One region of the Microbacterium sp. NPDC055903 genome, then DNA from elsewhere that is predicted to be linked to it. Evidence: predicted binding sites of a transcription regulator. Region 1 holds the regulator's gene; each other region holds the start of a gene.
The links. The regulator LexA, encoded in region 1, represses DNA repair genes until DNA is damaged. The targets are predictions, from matches to a motif close to TCGAACANNTGTTCGA.

Region 1 (4,649 bases):
GGTGAGATCGGTGAGCGAGTGCTTCGCGAACGCGGTGAGCATGTGGTCGAAGAATGGCACCGAGGTCTCGATGCTGCTCGCACCCGTGCCGTCGAGGTTCAGCTCGACCTCGACGGTCGACTCGGACGTGCTTCTGGTTCGACGGGCGGTGCGGCTCATGACGCCGATCCTACCGAGGCCAGAGCGTCCAGGAACGCCGTGGTCTCGGCTTCCGTTCCGGCGGACACCCTCAGGTGACCGGGGATGCCGATGTCCCTGACGAGCACGCCACGGTCGAAGAGCGCCTGCCAAGTGGCCTTCGGATCGGCCACGCCGCCGAAGAGCACGAAATTCGACCAGGACTCGTGCGGCGTGTAGCCGAGCGCGTGCAGGGTCGCGGTGATGCGGTCGCGCTGCTCGATGATCTCGTCGACCATGGCGAGCATCGTGTCCGCGTTGCGCAGCGCGGCCGAGGCCGCTGCCTGAGTGAGCGCGCTCAGGTGGTACGGCAGACGGACCAGGCGGAGGGCGTCGATGAACGCGGGATCCGCCGCCAGATAGCCGACGCGGGCTCCTGCGAAGGCGAATGCCTTGCTCATGGTGCGGGACACCGCCAGCCGCGGCCGACCCTCGAGGAGCGTGAGCGCAGATGGAGCGTCCCTGGGAGCGAACTCCTGATACGCCTCATCCACGACGACCACGCCGCGGGATGCCTCGTAGACGGCTTCGACCACGTCGAGCGACAACGGGGTCCCCGTGGGATTGTTCGGCGAGCAGAGCATGACGATGTCGGGATCGGCCTCGATGACCTGCGCCGCGGCGTCCGCCGCCGTGAGTGTGTAGTCGGGCTCTCTGGTACCGGCGGACCAGGTCGCTCCCGTCCCCTTCGCGATGAGCGAGTACATCGAGTACGTGGGGCCGAAGCCGAACACCGTGCGTCCTGGACCCCCGAAGGCCTGCATGATGTGCTGGAGCACCTCGTTGGAACCGTTTCCGGCCCAGATCTGCTCTCGGGTCAGGCCGTGTCCCAGATAGCGCGCGAAAGCTTCGCGGAGGGCCGTGAACTCCCGGTCGGGATAGCGGTTCACATCCTGGAGCGCGAGGGCGATGTCGTCGAGGATGTCGCCCGCGACACCGTCTGGAACCGGATGCGTGTTCTCATTGACGTTCAGAGCGACGGGCAATGGGGCCTGCGGAGCACCATACGGCGTCAGGCCGCGCAGATCCGTACGGAGGGGGAGGTCTTCGAGGGAAGTCACCCTTCCCATGGTAGAGCCGCAGAATGATCCGAAAGGGCCGCCGCCCTTCCAGAGACCGGGCCTTCCGTGCTGCGCGCCAACCGTCGCGGACTGCGCCGTCGCTGTCAGTCGGCGTAGACAGTCGGAATGGCGAGCTCCTCGCCCACCATGAGCACTCCGCCGTCGAGCGCATTCAGCGACTCGAGGGCGTGGACGACCTCTCGCGGATCGGTGCCGGGAGCCACCTCCTGCGCGATGGACCAGAGCGTGTCGCCTGGCAGGACCGTGACCGTCTCGAAGGAGGTCGTCACCGTCTCGCCGCCGGCGTAGGCGGAGCCGCCGCTGAGGGCAGCGATCGCCAGACCGACGACGAGTGGAATGGCGGCGAGGGCGAGCAGAACAGCACGACCGCGCGTCGTCAGACGCAGGCGCGTGGCCGGAGCGACGGGGCGGATGGACGTTGCCGCGACGGTGATGCTGCTCATGATGCTGCTCCTCATGTTCCCGCTCCCGACGGGAGCTCTGGCGTAGCGTTCGCATTCCCCGCTCGGCCGGGAGCGAGGAATACGAAGCTACGTACCGAATGTATCTTCGATTTCGAATCACTGTCAAGCATTCTTCGAAATCATGTACCGAAATCCGCCGACACGCTCGAACAGATCTTCTCTGTTCACCCGAATCTCGGCTACGGTTTCGATAACGACACCCCACCACGGGCCACCGACATCGGCGCAGGAGCGGCCGATCCGCCCAGAAGGAGCAGCCATGAGCGACGCAGCAGCCGCGGGCGAAGCCCCGCGGACCCGCCGGAGGAAGAGCCTCAGCGCGAAGCAGATGGCGATCCTCGAGGTCATCCAGACCTCGATCGCCCGTCACGGCTATCCGCCGAGCATGCGCGAGATCGGCGATGCCGTCGGCCTCAAGTCGCTCTCGAGCGTCACGCATCAGCTCGGACAGCTCGAACTGAGCGGCTACCTGCGCCGCGACCCGGGGAAGACCAGGGCGATGGAGGTCCTCATCGACCTCCCTGGCACGAGCACCGAGAACCCCGCAGATGCGGCGGCCCCGGTCGGCGACGCCGCCCTCGTCCCCCTCGTGGGGCAGATCGCAGCCGGCGTGCCCATCACGGCCGAGCAGCAGGTCGAGGAGATCTTCCCGCTCCCGCGCCAGCTCGTCGGCAAGGGAGAGCTGTTCATGCTCAAGGTGTCCGGCGAATCCATGATCGACGCCGCCATCTGCGACGGCGACTGGGTGGTCATCCGCTCGCAGAACTCCGCAGAGAACGGCGAGATCGTCGCCGCGATGCTCGACGGCGAAGCCACGGTCAAGACCTTCCGGCGCAGGGACGGGCACACCTGGCTGCTCCCCCGCAACTCCGCCTTCGAGCCGATCCTCGGCGACGACGCCACCGTCCTGGGCAAGGTCGTCGCCGTCCTCCGGGCGGTCTGAAGCCCGCCTTCGTCCTCACGTGACGGTCGCCCATCGGCGACAGTTACGCTCGGTGTATGTCGCAGCCGTTCGGATCGTGGGAGTCCCCCTTCACCGCCTCGGATATCGCCGTCTCGGCTCCACGGATCGATGGCGGGCGATTCGTCGGAGACGACATCTGGTGGGGGGAGTCCGTCCCCTCGGACGGCGGCAGGGTGACCGTTCGCAGCTCTTCCGGCGATGAGATCCTCCCTGCACCGTGGAGCGCGCGGTCACGCGTGCACGAGTACGGCGGTGGGGCGTGGACCGCGGATGCCTCAGGCATCCTCTACTTCGTCGACGGCATGGATCAGCGCGTCTACCGCCTGGTCCCCGGCGGAGATCCTGAACCGCTCACGTCCCCCGGACCGCAGCACGGAGGCCTGCGCCTGCAATACGGCCGGTTGTTCGCCGTGCGCGAGAACCTCGTCACGCAGCCGCATAGGCGCGCCATCGTCGAGATCGACACCACCGGCTCCGGCACGTCTGTCGTTCATGCCGAAGGTTCCGGTTTCTTCGCCCACCCCGCGCTGTCGCCCGACGGCACGCGACTCGCGTGGGTGCAGTGGGATGAGCACCGGATGCCGTGGGAGAGCGCTCAGATCGCGATCCGCCGTACGAACGGCGGAGATGCGCAGGTGCTGGCCACCCGCGCCGCCCTGCAGCCGGAATGGCTCTCGAAGGATGAGCTCGTCTACGCCGACGACCCCGGGGGACGGTGGAACCTGCACCGTCAGCGCCTCGCCGACATCACGCCGACCGGATCGCCAGAGCCGATCTCGCCCGCTGACGCCGATACCGGGTATGGGCTCTGGGTGCTCGGGAACCGTTGGTTCCGCCCCCTGGCGGATGGCACCATCATCGCCGTCCGCACGAACGGATCGGACGAGATCGTCTCGATCTCCGCCGACGGGACGGCGACCCCGCTTCAGGTGCCGGCGGACGGGCACGCCAGCGTGGAGGATGCCGTCGGCACACGCATCCTCGTCACCGGCGGGGGCTCTCGCACGACGGCCGGGCTCTGGCTCATCGATTCCGCGGACGGCACGGCCCGTGCGATCGCCGGCGGCCACCCGGTCGCCGCGGAGTGGATGCCGCCCGCGATGAGACTCGTCGTGGACGGCGAGCGTGGTCCCGTGCACGCCTTCGCCTATCCGCCGTCCCATCCAGAGCAATCGGGTCCCTCGGATGCCCTGCCGCCGTACATCGTCTTCGTGCACGGCGGCCCGACGGCGCATGTCGCCGGGTCCGCATCCGCGTCGATCGCCTACTACACGAGCCGCGGGATCGGCGTCCTCGACGTGAACTACGGCGGCTCCACCGGATACGGACGCGCCTACCGCGAACGGCTGAACGGCGCCTGGGGCATCGTCGACGTCGAGGACGTGCTCACGGCGGCGCGAGGCCTCGCCGACGCCGGACTCGCCGACCCTGCTCGCATCGCGATACGCGGCGGATCGGCCGGCGGCTGGACCGTGCTCTCCGCCCTCGTCAGAGGCGGCGTCTTCGCCGCGGGCATCAGCCGCTACGGGGTGAGCGATCTGCGGGCACTGGTCGAGGACACCCACGACTTCGAGAGGTACTACCTGGACGGTCTCGTCGGCCCGCTGCCCGCGGCGGAGGACGTGTACATCGAGAGGTCGCCCCTGACGCACGCCGGACGCATCGACGTGCCGGTGCTGCTGCTGCAGGGCGCCGACGACAAGGTCGTCCCGCCGTCGCAGTCCCAGGCGATCGCCGACGCCCTCGCCGCGCGCGGTGTGGACCACGAGTACGTCGTGTACGAGGGAGAGGGACACGGCTTCCGTACCGCCGCGACGATCATCGACGCGCTCGAGCGCGAACTGGCCTTTCTCGGGCGGGTGTTCGGCTTCGAGCCTGCGCTCTGAGCCCGGTCACTCCCCCACGCGGTTGCGCAGGCGCATCGCGCGCTCGGCTTCGCGGGTGTCCTGCCGCTCGCGCAGC
Region 2 (4,649 bases), 650 kb from region 1:
CACCACAGAGACATCCGCCGCGCGCACCGGCCGACTCCGCAACGTCGACATCGGCTCGCTGCTCCTGGAGGGCAGGGCGTTCATCGCGCTCATCGTGCTGATCGTCATCTTCGCCCTGCTGTCGGACTCGTTCCTCAGCTTCGGCAACCTCGTGACGATGACCAAGCACGTCGCCTACAACGCGATCCTGGCGCTCGGGATGCTCTTCGTCATCCTCAAGGGCGGCATCGACCTCTCGGTCGGCTCCACCGTCGGTCTCTCCGGCGTCGTGGCCGGAACGATGCTGCAGGGATGGCAGCTGAGTCTGTTCGACATCGTCGTGTACCCGCAGGTCTGGTTCGTCGTGGTGATCGCGCTCGCCGTCGGCACCTTCGTCGGGCTCATCAACGGCATCCTCGTCACGCGGTTCAACGTGGCACCCTTCATCGCGACCCTGGGCATGCTCTACGTCGCCCGCGGCGCCGCGATGCTGATATCGAACGGGACGACGTACCCGAAGCTCGGCGGCACGGAGGAACTGGGCAACCAGGGCTTCCTCCTCATCGGCGGCGGGCGCATCCTCGGCATCCCCACCGCGATCTGGATCATGGTGGTCTTCGCCCTCGTCGCCTCCTTCGTGCTGCGCAAGACGCCGTTCGGCCGCTGGGTGTACGCCACCGGCGGCAACGAGCGCGCCGCCGAGCTGTCCGGTGTCCCGGTGAAGAAGGTCAAGCTCCGCGTCTACATGATCAGCGGCTTCTGCGCGGCGACGACCGGACTCATCATCTCGTCCGAGCTGACCAGTGCGGCGCCGCAGCTCGGTGAGACCTTCGAGCTCAACGCCATCGCCGCCGTGGTGATCGGCGGGGCCGCCCTCACCGGAGGGCGGGGCAACGTCCGCGGCGTGCTCATCGGCGCGTTCGTCATCGGATTCCTCAGCGACGGCCTCGTGCTCGTCGGCGTCTCGACCTTCTGGCAGATGGCCATCAAGGGTGCGGTCATCATCCTCGCCGTGATGCTCGACCAGGCCCAGCAGCGCATCACCCGTTCGAAGAACGCGGCGCTCGCCGCGGCGAACAAGCAATCAGCACCCCCTCAGACGACGCCGGCCACGGCGTGACCCGCTGCAACGTCCGCAGCACCCACAGCACGATCGAAGGAGAATCATGCGACGCAGTATCCTCGCCGCGGCAGCGGCACTGACCCTCGTCCTCGGGCTCGCCGCGTGCAGCTCGGGCGGCGACGCCCCGGCCGAGGGCGGCGACGGTGGATCCGGTGAGGCCGGCGGCCTCATCGCGATCATCACCCCCTCGCACGACAACCCGTTCTTCAAGGCCGAGGCAGACGCGGCGCAGGCCGAGGCCGAGTCGCTCGGCTACGAGACCTCCGTCGCCTCGCACGACGACGACCCGAACAAGCAGAGCGAGCTCATCGATGCGGCGATCAGCAACGACGCCGTCGCGATCGTGCTCGACAACGCGGGGGCCGATGCCTCCATCGGTCCGATCCAGAAGGCGAAGGATGCCGGCATTCCGGTGTTCCTCATCGACCGCGAGATCAACGAGACCGGCGTCGCGGCCGCGCAGATCGTCGCGAACAACGCGCAGGGCGCCGCGGCGGTCGCCGAGGAGTGGGTCGCGGCCCTTCCCGACGGCGGCAAGTACATCGAGCTGACGGGCAAGGAGTCCGACACGAACGCCGGCGTGCGTTCCGAGGCCTTCGCGAGCGTCATCTCGCAGTATCCGAACCTCGTCCAGGTGGCCAAGGAGACGGCCAACTGGAGCCAGGACGAGGCCTTCACGAAGATCGAGACGCTGCTGCAGCGCGACCCCGACATCCAGGGGATCATCGCGGGCAACGACACCATGGCGCTCGGCGCGGTCGCCGCGGTCGAGGCCGCGGGCCTCACCGGCAAGGTCGTCATCGCCGGTTTCGACGGCAGCCCGGATGCCGTCGAGGCGATCAAGGCCGGCACGCTGCTGGCCACCGGTCTGCAGCCCGCCGTGCTGATCTCGCAGCTGGCCGTGCAGCAGGCGGACAGCTTCATCACCACCGGTGAGACCGGCGCGGATGAGAAGCAGTCCATCGACTGCATCGTCATCAACGCCGCGAACGCCGAGAGCTACACGCTGTTCGCCGTGGAGTGACCCGGAGGGGCTGAAGCGGGGGTCGTCCGAGAGGGCGGCCCCCGCCTTCGTATATCGAACATAAGTGCGATGGTAGCACTTGCGCAGATTAGAAGTGATGTTCTAAACTGGGCGCATGGAACCCGGGTACAGCAGCACCGAACCTCGACGGCTCGCCGTCGAGGAGGAGATCGCCGTGCTGCTCGCCGATGCGGAGTGCACGCAGGTCGATGCGCATCGTCAGGCGGCGTGGCAGGCGGAGCGGATGCTCCGCGTCGTCCAGTGCGCACGGCGCCATCCCGAGCTCTACGTCGACGGGGCGGCAGACGCCGAGTCGATCGCCTTCGCGGAACGCGCTGCGGTCTTCGACCTCGCCCTGCGGATGAACCTCTCCGAGGATCATGTCCGGCACACGGTGCACGTCGCGGAGGTGGCGACGACACGGCTTCCTGAACTGTGGTCGAGGGCGCGGACGGGCTTCGCTTCCCCGTATCTCGTGCAGCGCACGGTCGGAGCGCTGCATCGTGTGCAGGCGCCGGTGGGAGCTTCGCCGGAGGAGCACGCGCGCGAGACGGCCGCCGTCGAGGCGATCGATCTCGCCGCGGCGGTGTGGTCGGAGACCAGCGCCCCGGCGACGTTCAATAGAAGACTGAAGGCATTGGTCGACCGTCTCGCTCCTTTGGCACCCGAGAAGGCGCATGCGGCAGCGATGCGGGATCGGCGGGTGGCGGTGGAGGATGTCGACGGCGGCATGTCGTGGTTCTCGATCCTGCTCCCGACGCCGCAGGCGCATGCAGCCTTCCGCCGCGCGACGGCGACGGCGAAGAAGATGCCATCCCTCGAGCGCTGCGGGCGCACGCGTGATCAGCTCCGTTCCGATCTGGCCGCGGGTTGGCTTCTCGGAGCAGGGACAGCGCAGGCCGTGAAGACCAAGGTCGTCGTCACGGTGCCCGTGCAACTGCTCGCGGCGGTTCGTGACGGGGCCACGATCGACGAGTGCGCGGCCGCCGCGATCAGGGATGAGCGGGCAGAGGTCGTCGGCCTCGGCGCGATCGACCCGGTCACCGCGCGGCAGCTCTTCCTCGACGCGAGCTCTTTCCGCAGGGTCATCACCGACCCGGTTCGTGGAGTGGTGCTCGACATGGATCGCCGAACATATCGGCCGACGAAGGTGCAGCGCGACTGGATCATTCTGCAACACGGCACGTGCGCCAGGGACGGATGCGAGCGGCTCGCTGTCGACGCCGACATCGACCATCGCACCCCGTGGGCGAACGGCGGAACCACGGACATCGCGAATCTGGCCCCGCTGTGTCCACGGGATCACCGACACAATCACCGTACGAGGGCACGTTATCGATCAAGACCCGATCGCACCGTTCAGGTGACGACGCCGACTGGGTTCGACACCACGCCCGCCCCGTTCTGAGAGGCCATGGGTGCCCGCGATCACGGGCGATGGGTCGCGTCCTGCAACGCCCTCCAGTCGCCCGCAGCGCAGGTGCGATGTGCTGCGTCGCATAAGGCGTGCTGCGTCTTACAACCTCGCCCATCCGCCCGCGGCGAGCTCACGTTCGACCGTCTTTCCTCCGACGACCTGGACGCTGACGCGGCGCGCAACCCGGTCGAGGTTCGCCGCGAGCACGACATCGCCGTCCGGGCGTCGGGCTCCGACCGCCCACACGAGCCCATCCGGGCTCCCACCCGTCAGCAGGGTCCCGCCTTCGAGCGCGGCGAGCGCCGCGATGGCCTCTGCCGCCGGCGTGCCCTCGACCCCCCGCGGGCCGACCGTCTCGAACCAGCTCGACGACGCGACGCCTGGTACGGCGAGGGCCGCCGCACTCGCGACCACCCAGGCTGCCAACTCCTCGGCGGTCTGCCGCGGATCCGACGAACCCGTGAACTCCGCGCCGTATCCTTCGGCGAGATCCTCCCGCGTCGGCGCGGGCTCCGCCGTCGTCGCCACATTGTTGAATCGCGGTCGCAGCGAAACCGGCCCGATGTGCACCGGTGCGCCGTTCGCGATCCGCACGGACTGCTCGGCGATGAGGCGCTGCATCGCGACCGCCTCGACGAGCTGTTCCGTGTCGAGGGTGTGGAACAGCGGCGTCGTATTCACCGCGATCCCGTCGACGTCTCGCGCGAGGCGGTCCTGCTCCCGGTTCAGCTCGGTGAAGTGCGAACGCGCACCGCCCATCACCGGAACGTCGAGACCGGTCTCCGCGAGTGCAGCCCGCAGCGCGGCGACCGTGGACTCCAGCGCGACGTGCTCCACCGCATCGAACGGAGCGACGCGCAGCACCGGGTACGCGGAGAGCGCTCGCACCGCAGCAGCGATCCCCTCGGCGTCGCCGTCCGTCACCAGCCGCACATCGAGCGGCAGGCCGTCAGCGGCAGCCCGCCCGAGAGCGGCGGGCCACGTGGGTGTGGCCAGATCCAGCTCCACCACACGGAATCCGCCGGCATCCGACCCGGCTACGGGATCGGGCGCGGTCGATGCCTCGACCCCGATGGCGGGGAACGCGCCGCCTTCGACGAGCGCGA
Region 3 (4,649 bases), on a different contig from region 1:
CCCCTCGCCGTCGTCTTCTTCGTGCTCCTGCTGATCGGGGGCTCGTACGGGCTCGATGACATCATGGTGCGCTGGATCGCGGGGATACTCTTCGTCGTGGCGATCTCGACCGACTGGGTCGATGGCTATCTCGCCCGCAAGTACGACATCGTCAGCGATTTCGGAAAGCTCTGGGATCCGATCGCCGACAAGCTGCTCACCGGTGCCGGGTTCGTCGGTCTCGCCGTCCTCGGCGAATGGCCGTGGTGGATCGTCATCGTGATCCTCATCCGCGAGTGGGGGATCACGATCCACCGGTTCATCGTCGCGAAGCAGCACATCGTCGCCGCGGCCTGGATGGGCAAGCTCAAGACCGCGCTTCAGGGCGTCGCGCTGAGCTGGTGGCTTCTGCCGCTGCACGTGTGGATGGGGATGGACATCTGGTCGGGCGTGGGGATCGTCCTCATGTGGGCGACGCTCGTCCTCACCGTGGCCAGCGGCATCGATTACGTGGCAGCCCAGGTGCGGGGCGCCCGTGGAGCGAAGGCGTGACGACGGCGGCTGAGGTCGTCACCGTGCTGCTGGCGCGGGGCTGGACGCTGGGGGTCGCGGAGTCCCTGACCGGGGGAGCGCTGTCGTCGGCCATCGTCTCCGTACCCGGCGCGTCCGACGTACTCAACGGTGGTGTCGTGGCCTATGCGACCCCGGTGAAGCACTCGGTGCTCGGCGTGGATGCAGGCCTGCTCGCCGAGCACGGCCCGGTTCATTCGGGTGTCGCCGAGCAGATGGCGCAGGGCGTCAGGACGACGCTCGCGGTCGACGGCAGGTCCGCGGACGTCGGAGTGTCCACGACGGGGATCGCCGGGCCGGAGTCTCCGGACGGTCAGCCGGTCGGAACCGTCCATGTGGGAGTCTCCACGCCGCACGGCACGACGTCCTCCTCCTTCCGGTTCGGCGGTGACCGCGACGAGATCCGGCGACAGACGGTGGATGCCGCCCTCACGGCTCTCGGCCTGGCTCTCGCGGAATAGAGCGCGGCGTCCGCAGGTTGTCTCTGATGTGCTGAATGCTCAGGATGCAGTGCTCACAACCAAACCACAGAGTGAAACGGTAGATTCAACCCCAGCCGGTCGGGTTAGACTGGCGATCCGCTCGGCGTCGATTCCGACGACGGGGAACGAGAGGAGGTTCCGATGATTCTTGTCCGCCAGGAGATCGGCGATGTGCTGAGGGACTTCCGCCTTCAGAAGGGGCGCACGCTCCGTCAGGTCGCAGGCAAGGCCTCTGTCGCACTCGGTTACCTCAGCGAGGTCGAGCGTGGTCAGAAGGAGGCTTCGAGCGAGATCCTCGCTTCGGTGGCCGAAGCCCTCGATGTCCCCATCTCGACCATCATGCGAGAAGTCGGCGATCGCATTTCGGTGCTCGAGGGCCTTCAGGTGTTCCCGGACGTCGTGCCGGACGACCTGGTCGCCTCCATCGAGCCCGAGCTATCGCTGCACTGAGCGTCGGGTGGTGAATCTGCGCGATGCGACGCAGTGAGTTCCTTCGTGCCGTCGACAGCGAGTTCGGCGCCAGAGGCGCCTCGCTCGTGAACGACCTCGTCCTTCACGAGCTCGGCGGCAGGACGCCGGAGCAGGCGCTGGACGCCGGCGTTCCGCCCCGCGAGATCTGGCTGACGCTGTGCGCCGCGACGGACGTTCCGCTGGCGCGACAGCACGGCGCGGGTCGGCTCGAGCCCCGAGGGCGCTGAGCCGATTCGAGCGCATCTGCGCCCCGTCATGCCTTCCCTGCGGCGTGTCGTCGAAGATGTGTTCGAGATGCGCGTATCGTTCTGCACAAGTGGTTGAACGCCATGTCTTTCCACGGTTCGTGGGAGCTGACGACGCGATGTCGGAGGCTCGACGTACCGTGAATGCCATGGCACCAAGCCATACGCCTTGTCGGAGAGTTTGCCCCAGCCGGGGGAGGCCGCGACAGCCTACAGGCGGCAGCAGCGCGAGCAGAAGGAGCACGTCATGCCATCACCCGCAGACCGCGAGAAGGCCCTCGAGTCGGCCCTCGCACAGATCGACCGCCAGTTCGGAAAGGGCTCGGTCATGCGACTGGGCAGTGATGAGCGCGCGCCGGTCGAGGTCATCCCCACCGGCTCCATCGCCCTCGATGTCGCGCTCGGCGTCGGAGGGCTTCCGCGCGGCCGCATCATCGAGATCTACGGGCCGGAGTCCTCTGGTAAGACGACCCTGACGCTGCACGCGATCGCGAACGTCCAGCGGGCGGGCGGTATCGCCGCCTTCGTCGACGCGGAGCACGCGCTCGATCCCGACTATGCGGCCAAGCTCGGCGTCGACATCGACCAGCTGCTCGTGTCGCAGCCCGACACCGGTGAGCAGGCTCTCGAGATCGCCGACATGCTGATCCGTTCCGGGGCCATCGACCTCGTCGTCATCGACTCCGTGGCAGCCCTGGTGCCGCGTGCGGAGATCGAGGGCGAGATGGGCGACTCGCACGTCGGCCTCCAGGCCCGACTGATGTCGCAGGCGCTCCGCAAGCTCACGGGTGGTCTGAATCAGACCAAGACCACCGCGATCTTCATCAACCAGCTGCGCGAGAAGATCGGCGTGTTCTTCGGCTCTCCGGAGACCACCGCCGGTGGAAAGGCGCTGAAGTTCTACGCTTCGGTCCGCCTCGACATTCGCCGGATCGAGACGCTGAAGGACGGCGCAGAGGCCGTGGGAAACCGGACGAGGGTCAAGGTCGTCAAGAACAAGATGGCCCCGCCGTTCAAGCAGGCCGAGTTCGACATCCTCTACGGCGTCGGCATCTCCCGAGAGGGAAGCCTGATCGATTTCGGGGTCGACCACGGGATCGTGAAGAAGTCGGGCTCGTGGTACACCTACGACGGAGATCAGCTGGGCCAGGGCAAGGAGAACGCTCGTACGTTCCTCATCAACAATCCCGATGTGGCGCTGGCGATCGAGACCCAGATCAAGCAGAAGCTCGGGATCGGCGGCGCTGCGGCACCGGAGGCCGCTGACGAGCTCGCGCAGCGCCGTCCGGCGTGAGAATGCCCGGTCATCGGTGAGTCATGACTGAGGAGAACGAGGAGCAGATCGCTCCTGTGATCCCGCTCTTCGGTTCGGGAGACGTTGCGGCGGCTCCCGGCCGGAGAGAGAGATCACGAGGCACCGGCGAGGATGCATCGAATGAGCATCATCCTGCGGGCAAGGGAGCATGGGCGTCGGCAGCACGTGCTGCGTCCTCGGCCGAATCGCCGGGCGCTGCGTCTTCGGCCGAATCGTCGGGCGCCGCATCCGCGCAGCCGCGGCTGAGGGCGCTCCGGCAGCGAGGCGATGACTCCCATGAGGACGCCGACGACGTTCCTCTGGATCCGGCTGAGCAGGCCGAGAAGGCCACGGAGGCCTTGGTCCGCAAGCTGAGGACGCGCTCGCTGTCGGTGGCTGAAGCGAGCGTCTTCCTTCGCGGACAGCACCTCGGACGTGCTCAGGTCGAGCAGATTCTGGATGAGTTCCTGGCACGCAAGTATCTGGACGACCGCATGCTCGCGAGCCACCTCGTCGTCTCGGGCCATGAGCGCAAAGGGCAAGGACGAATAGCGCTGTCGAGAATCCTCGCGCAGCGCGGCATCCCTCGAGACATCGCAGACGCCGCCCTCGAGGAGCTGCCCGACGACGACTTCGAGCGGGCCCTCGAGTTCGCCAGAGGGAAGATGCGGTCGATGGCGCGCCTCGACGAGGAGACGGCGAAGCGCCGGCTCTCGGGTCAGCTGGCGCGCCGTGGGTATCCCGGTGCGCTCGTCGGGAAGGTGGTTCGCCAGGCCATGCAGGAGCAGTCCTTCGGCAGCGGATCCACTCGAGTCCGCTTCGACTGAGGCGCGGACGAGGAGAGCCGGAGGGCCGCACCGCTGAGGTGCGGCCCTCCGGCTCCGCATTCCCGGTTCTGCGTGCGTGGTCGATCGGGTCAGCTCCCCGGCGGGGTGAATCCGCCGCCGGCGGGGAAGTCCCCTCCTTGCGGGAAGGTGAACTCCTCATCATCGGAACCGCCGAGGCCGGCGAGTCCGGTGCTCGCGCTCTCCTCGTCGGAGGCGATCTCCTGGTCGAGGTCGGCGAGCACGACCTCATCACCGGAGGACAGCCCTTCGGTGATCTCCGTGCGCTCCGTGCCGACCGCTCCTACCGTCACCGCGACCGTCTGCGGTTCCCCGTTCACGAGACGCGTGACCGTCGTCGAGGTGTCCGTACGGGTGACCGCCGAGGTCGGCACGGTGAGCACGTCGACGGCATCCGCGATCTGCACGTCCGCATCGGCAGTCGCGCCGATGCGGGGAGACTCCTCTCCGGGGTCGACGACGACTGTCACGGTGTAGGACGGTGTCGAACTCGTCGAGACGTTCAGCACGCCGATGGACGAGACCTCCCCGGCGTACTCCGAGCCGAAGGCGGGGAGAGAGACCTCCGCTGACTGGCCGACGGCGACGCCCGCGATCCTGCTGAGCGTGACGGTCGCCTCCACGATGTATCCGCTCGACCCCTGAACCGTGATGACGGCCGTATCGGATGCAGCGGAGACGCTGTCGCCTGCCGCCATCGCGACCGAGACCACCGTGCCGTCGATCGGGCTCGTGAGGTTCGCGAACGTGAGATTCTGCTGCG
Region 4 (4,649 bases), on a different contig from region 1:
CCGCACACTCCTGCGCCAGCCGGTAACGCGGATCAGCTGACGACGACGCCGATCGCGGTGGCGACGACGGCGAGCAGCGGGAGCGTTCCCTGCATGAGGGCGGCGCGCGCCTTCGTGCGGTCCGAGAGCAGGAGGACGAGCGCAGCGGCGAGCATCATGCCCGTTCCGGCGAAGACGAGCGTGAGCCCGATCGTCGAAGCGCCCAGGATCTGGAGCCCGACCCCGAGCAGAGCCGTCAGCGCGAGGAACAGGTTGTAGAAGCCCTGGTTGAAGGCGAGCTGCTTCATCGTGACGGCATCCGCCTCGCTCGCGACGCCGAAGATCTTGCGCGTCTCGGGCTCGGTCCACTTCAGCGACTCGAGCGCGAAGATGAACACGTGGAAGGCCGCGGCGGCCGCGGCGAGGATGAGACCGACGATGAGCATGCCCCCATCATCCCGCATCCGCGCTCAGAGCAGGAAGATCGGCAGCAGCCCGGGATTGTGCGCATGCACGAGGACCCCGAAGACGACGGCGTCGAACAGCAGATGCACGGTGACCACGTAGGCCAGCGAGTGCGTGCGCAGGAAGATGAACCCCTGCAGCAGGGCGAACGGGATCGTCAGCACCGGCCCCCACGCGCGATAGCCGAGCTCCCAGAGGAACGAGACGAAGACGACCGCCTGGAGGACGTTCGCGAGCCCATCGGGAAGGTGCCTGCGCAGCAGCGCGAAGACCGTGCAGATGAAGAAGAGCTCATCCCAGATGCCCACGGCGCCGACGCCCACGAACAGGCGCGCGATGAGATCGGGCGTATCGACGACGGGCCAGTTCAGATAGACACCGCTGGTGATGAAGTAGAACGGCAGGATCAGCCAGCCGAGCACGAGCACGGCGATCAGCCAGCCCCAGTGCAGCCGGCCCCAGCGCCTCCCTGTGCGCCACGGGAACGAGATCGCCCTGTCCCGGTACACGAACCGTGAGATCAGATACGGGACAGCGACAGCGCCGCCGAGTGCGATCGTGAACCGCAGCATGGCGAGATCGTCGAGTTCGGCGGCGAGCGGGATCGCGCTGACGACGAGCATCCCGATCGCGATCAACGAGAGATCACGGGTCAGCGACGGATCGGAAGCGGTGACCCGCTTTCGTTCCTGCATCCCAGCGAGCGCGATACCTGCCGCGAGCAGCAGCCAGCCGAGCCAGAGGAGATGCACGACGAAGATCGCGGGAGCCGCCAGGCACACGAGCGCGGCCGGCGCGATGGCCGTGCGCCAGGTGGCCGTCTGCGGCGTCACGGGCGGGGCATCCGGCGATAGGCGAGATCGCGGATGTCCCTGCCCTTGTTCAGCCCCTTGCGCTCGAAAGCGGTCATCACCCTGCCCTCGAAACGCTCCGCCCACTCGCCATCGAATGCGCGCTCGAAGAGCGGCTCCGCATCGAGGACCTCCCTCATCTGCAGGGCGTAGTCCTCCCAGTCCGTGGCCAGGCGCAGGATGCCTCCGTCGCGCAGTGCGCGAGCCGCGACCGCACCGAACCCCTCTCGGATCAGGCGCCGCTTGGTGTGACGCTTCTTGTGCCACGGGTCGGAGAAGAACACCCAGACCTCAGCCGCGCCGCCCTCGGGCAGGTAGGTGGCCAGCACCTCCGGCGCATTGGCCTCGACGAGACGCAGATTGCGCACGCCGGCCTTGTCCGCGTCGAGCATGGTGCGGGCGAGCCCCGCGCGGAACACCTCGACCGCGAGGAAGTCATCGCTCGGGCGCGAGGAGGCGGCCGAGACGATCGCGTGCCCCTGGCCGGATCCGATCTCGACGATGAGCGGCGCTGTGCGCCCGTACTCGGATGCCGGGTCGAGTCGGGCTTCGGGATGCACGCTGGTCCATGCCACGTCGCGGGGAACCTCGAGAAGGTAGCGGTCGGAGAGCTCGTCGAACGCCCTTTCCTGCGCCTCGGACATGCGGCCGCTGCGGCGCACGAAGGAGACGGGTTCGTCACGGAAAGTGCGGGGTTCAGGCATTCCTCCAGCGTATAAGCCTGCGCGGTCGAGGCGCAGCCGTCGTGTGCGCCGCATCGGTTATTTCTTCCCAGATCAGAGTTCATCCACCTTGCCTTTCTTCGTATTTTTGTTCTAAGCTTGAGTATGGCCAGCCCCCCAGACATCCGCACTCGCGAAGAGGATTCCCTCCTCGCGATCTGGGAGCTGTCGAGCCGGCACGCGGCTTCGGTCGACGCGCGCCGGGTGAAGGCGCTCTCCGATCGTTTCGACCTGATGCTCGAGGTCGACCCCTTCGGTTCCCGCTACCACGACATGGCGGTCCGGTCTCTCGCCGCGGAGGTCGCGGCAGCCGGGCACATCTCATCGGGCGTCGCCGAAGGCATGCTGCACCGCGCGCACACGATCGTGCACTGCTACCCCTCCGTTCTGGCGGCGATGGAGACCGGCCTCGTCACCCTTCGTCACGCCGAGGCGATCGCTGCCGCAGGCGCGGCGCTCGACGACGCCCCGGATGCGGCTCGCGCGGAGTACGAGCGCCGTGCTCTCGACGTCGCGCTGAACGAGTCGGCCGGGCGCACGGAGAGCGCCGCCCGGATGATCGCCGCCGACATCGCGCCCGTGGATCTGGCTGAGCGCCACCGTCGGGCGCGCTCGTTCCACGGCGTGCACGTCTGGTCACGGGCGGACGGGCTGGGAGAGCTGCAGATCACGGGCTCCGAGCTCCTCGTCCGCGCCGCGTACGACCGAGCCGATGCGATGGCGAAGGCGCTGATCTCCTCGCGCACGGATGTCGGGACGTCTCGTCTTGGTGACGACGATGCCGGACCAGATGCCTGCGGCGACGGCGACGATCGATCCCTTGCTCAGGTCCGCGCCGACATCATGCTCGAACTCCTCCTCGCGGGCGGCGCAGAATCGCTCATCGGCACGCCCGCCGAAGCGATACGCGCGACCGTTCAGGTGACCATCTCATCCTCGACGCTCGCCGGTGACGATGACCGCATGGCGGAGATCGATGGGACGGGGCCCGTCCTGCCCGAGATCGTGCGAGATCTCGCGGGCCGCACATCGTCGTGGTCCCGCCTGCTCCTGACCCCGAGCGGGATGCTGACCGCGACCTCCGCGTACACCCCGACCGCCGAGATGAAACGGTTCCTGCGCGCAAGAGATCAGCGCTGTCGGTTCCCCGGTTGCGTGCGACCTGCTCAACGGTGCGAGATCGACCACAATCACGATCACGCCAAGGGCGGGCGCACCGAGGTGGGCAATCTCGCGTGCTTCTGCACGAGCCATCATCCGCTGAAGCATCCCGATCTCGATGATCGACATCGATGGAGTGTGCGGCAGCAGGCCGACGGCGTCATCGAATGGATCAGCCCCCGAGGCAGGGTCTTCACCGACCGGCCGAGCCCGCGCGTGGCATTCGTGTGAGCACCAGAGCGGTGGGCGGCGACCTTACGCGGATGCGGTCACGAAGTCGATGAGCTCCTCGACGCGTCCGAGCAGAGAAGGCTCCAGGTCCCGGTACGTGGTCACCTTGCTGAGGATGTGCTGCCACGCACGGGCGATGTCCGCCTGATCCTCGTGCGGCCAGCCGAAGGCGCGGCAGATGCCGACCTTCCACTCGATGCCCCGCGGGATCTCGGGCCAACGCGCGATTCCGAGCGCCTCCGGTTTCACGCACTGCCAGACATCCACGTAGGGATGGCCGACGATCCGCACGTGAGCGCCGTGCGGGCCGCGGGCGACAGCCTCGGCGATGCGGGTCTCCTTCGAGCCGGGCACGAGGTGATCGACGAGCACTCCGTAACGCCGCTTCGCGCTCGGAGGCTCATCCGCGAGCAGCTCGTCCAGCAGGTCGACGCCCTGGAGGTACTCGACGACGACGCCCTCGACGCGCAGATCCGCGCCCCAGACCTTCTCGACGAGTTCCGCGTCATGCCTGCCCTCGACGAGGATCCGGCTGGGCAGTGCGACCCTGGCTCGCTGGTCGTCGACGACGAAAGACCCGGAAGCGGTGCGGCGCGGACCCTGCGCCTTGGCCTCCGGTACGACGAGCTTCACCGGCTGCCCGTCGATGAGGAAACCTCCGCCGAGAGGGAAAAGCCTCCTGCGCCCCTTCCAATCCTCGAGCTCGACATTGCCGCCCTGCACTTTCACGACCGCGCCGCAATAGCCGTCCTGTGCGACCTCGACGACGAGATCGAGCTCGGCGGCGACCTGCGGAATCTGCTTCTCGTTCCGCTCCCGCCATCCGGCGGCGAGCACGTCCGCCCCGTACCTGTCGTCCATGCCTTCCAGCGTATGTGTCCGTCACGCGGTTCCCGGCGATGACACAGACTGTTTCCCTAGAGTCGCTATCGTCTGTCGGCGACAGTGAATAGACTCAGGCGCATGGGGGCTCAGCGGCTCCGTGGAGGGAGCACGATGCGGTCTCGGATGTTGGTCGCCCTTGGCATGATCGGGGCGGTCCTCGCTTCCGGGTGGGCCGCGTCCAGCGCCGTCGCCACGCCACCGGTGGCGCTCGAATCAGGATTCGTGACCGACCACGCCGGTGTGCTCAGCGCGGATGAGATCGACGCCACGAATGCGCGCCTCGGCGAGCTCTCGAATGCCGGCAACGGGGATCTCTACGTCGTGTTCGTCGACGCGTTCACCGACCCGACAGATG

Region 2: a site for LexA is predicted at 2,181-2,196, ahead of ACWGJP_RS03145 (HNH endonuclease signature motif containing protein). Genes of this name have one in related genera too.
Region 3: a site for LexA is predicted at 1,780-1,795, ahead of recA (recombinase RecA). Genes of this name have one in related genera too.
Region 4: a site for LexA is predicted at 2,098-2,113, ahead of ACWGJP_RS13660 (DUF222 domain-containing protein). Genes of this name have one in related genera too.

Annotation. Positions count from the first base shown of each region.
Region 1 covers NZ_JBSHCA010000001.1:36,337-40,985, forward strand. The annotation lists gene hisB (imidazoleglycerol-phosphate dehydratase HisB) at 1-159, opposite strand, end outside; gene ACWGJP_RS00190 (histidinol-phosphate transaminase) at 156-1,247, opposite strand; gene ACWGJP_RS00195 (LysM peptidoglycan-binding domain-containing protein) at 1,343-1,702, opposite strand; gene lexA (transcriptional repressor LexA) at 1,983-2,666, shown strand; gene ACWGJP_RS00205 (S9 family peptidase) at 2,723-4,573, shown strand; gene smpB (SsrA-binding protein SmpB) at 4,580-4,649, opposite strand, start outside.
Region 2 covers NZ_JBSHCA010000001.1:682,894-687,542, reverse strand. The annotation lists gene ACWGJP_RS03155 (ABC transporter permease) at 1-1,099, shown strand, start outside; gene ACWGJP_RS03150 (substrate-binding domain-containing protein) at 1,146-2,126, shown strand; gene ACWGJP_RS03145 (HNH endonuclease signature motif containing protein) at 2,242-3,534, shown strand; gene ACWGJP_RS03140 (hypothetical protein) at 3,643-4,649, opposite strand, start outside.
Region 3 covers NZ_JBSHCA010000002.1:740,480-745,128, reverse strand. The annotation lists gene pgsA (CDP-diacylglycerol--glycerol-3-phosphate 3-phosphatidyltransferase) at 1-531, shown strand, start outside; gene ACWGJP_RS13055 (CinA family protein) at 528-1,010, shown strand; gene ACWGJP_RS13050 (helix-turn-helix domain-containing protein) at 1,173-1,481, shown strand; gene ACWGJP_RS13045 (DUF3046 domain-containing protein) at 1,505-1,729, shown strand; gene recA (recombinase RecA) at 1,995-3,041, shown strand; gene ACWGJP_RS13035 (regulatory protein RecX) at 3,065-3,868, shown strand; gene ACWGJP_RS13030 (HlyD family efflux transporter periplasmic adaptor subunit) at 3,958-4,649, opposite strand, start outside.
Region 4 covers NZ_JBSHCA010000002.1:862,367-867,015, forward strand. The annotation lists gene ACWGJP_RS13640 (GyrI-like domain-containing protein) at 1-40, shown strand, start outside; gene ACWGJP_RS13645 (DUF1304 domain-containing protein) at 33-425, opposite strand; gene ACWGJP_RS13650 (CPBP family intramembrane glutamic endopeptidase) at 450-1,277, opposite strand; gene trmB (tRNA (guanosine(46)-N7)-methyltransferase TrmB) at 1,274-1,999, opposite strand; gene ACWGJP_RS13660 (DUF222 domain-containing protein) at 2,123-3,409, shown strand; gene ACWGJP_RS13665 (DUF3097 domain-containing protein) at 3,434-4,270, opposite strand; gene ACWGJP_RS13670 (TPM domain-containing protein) at 4,418-4,649, shown strand, end outside.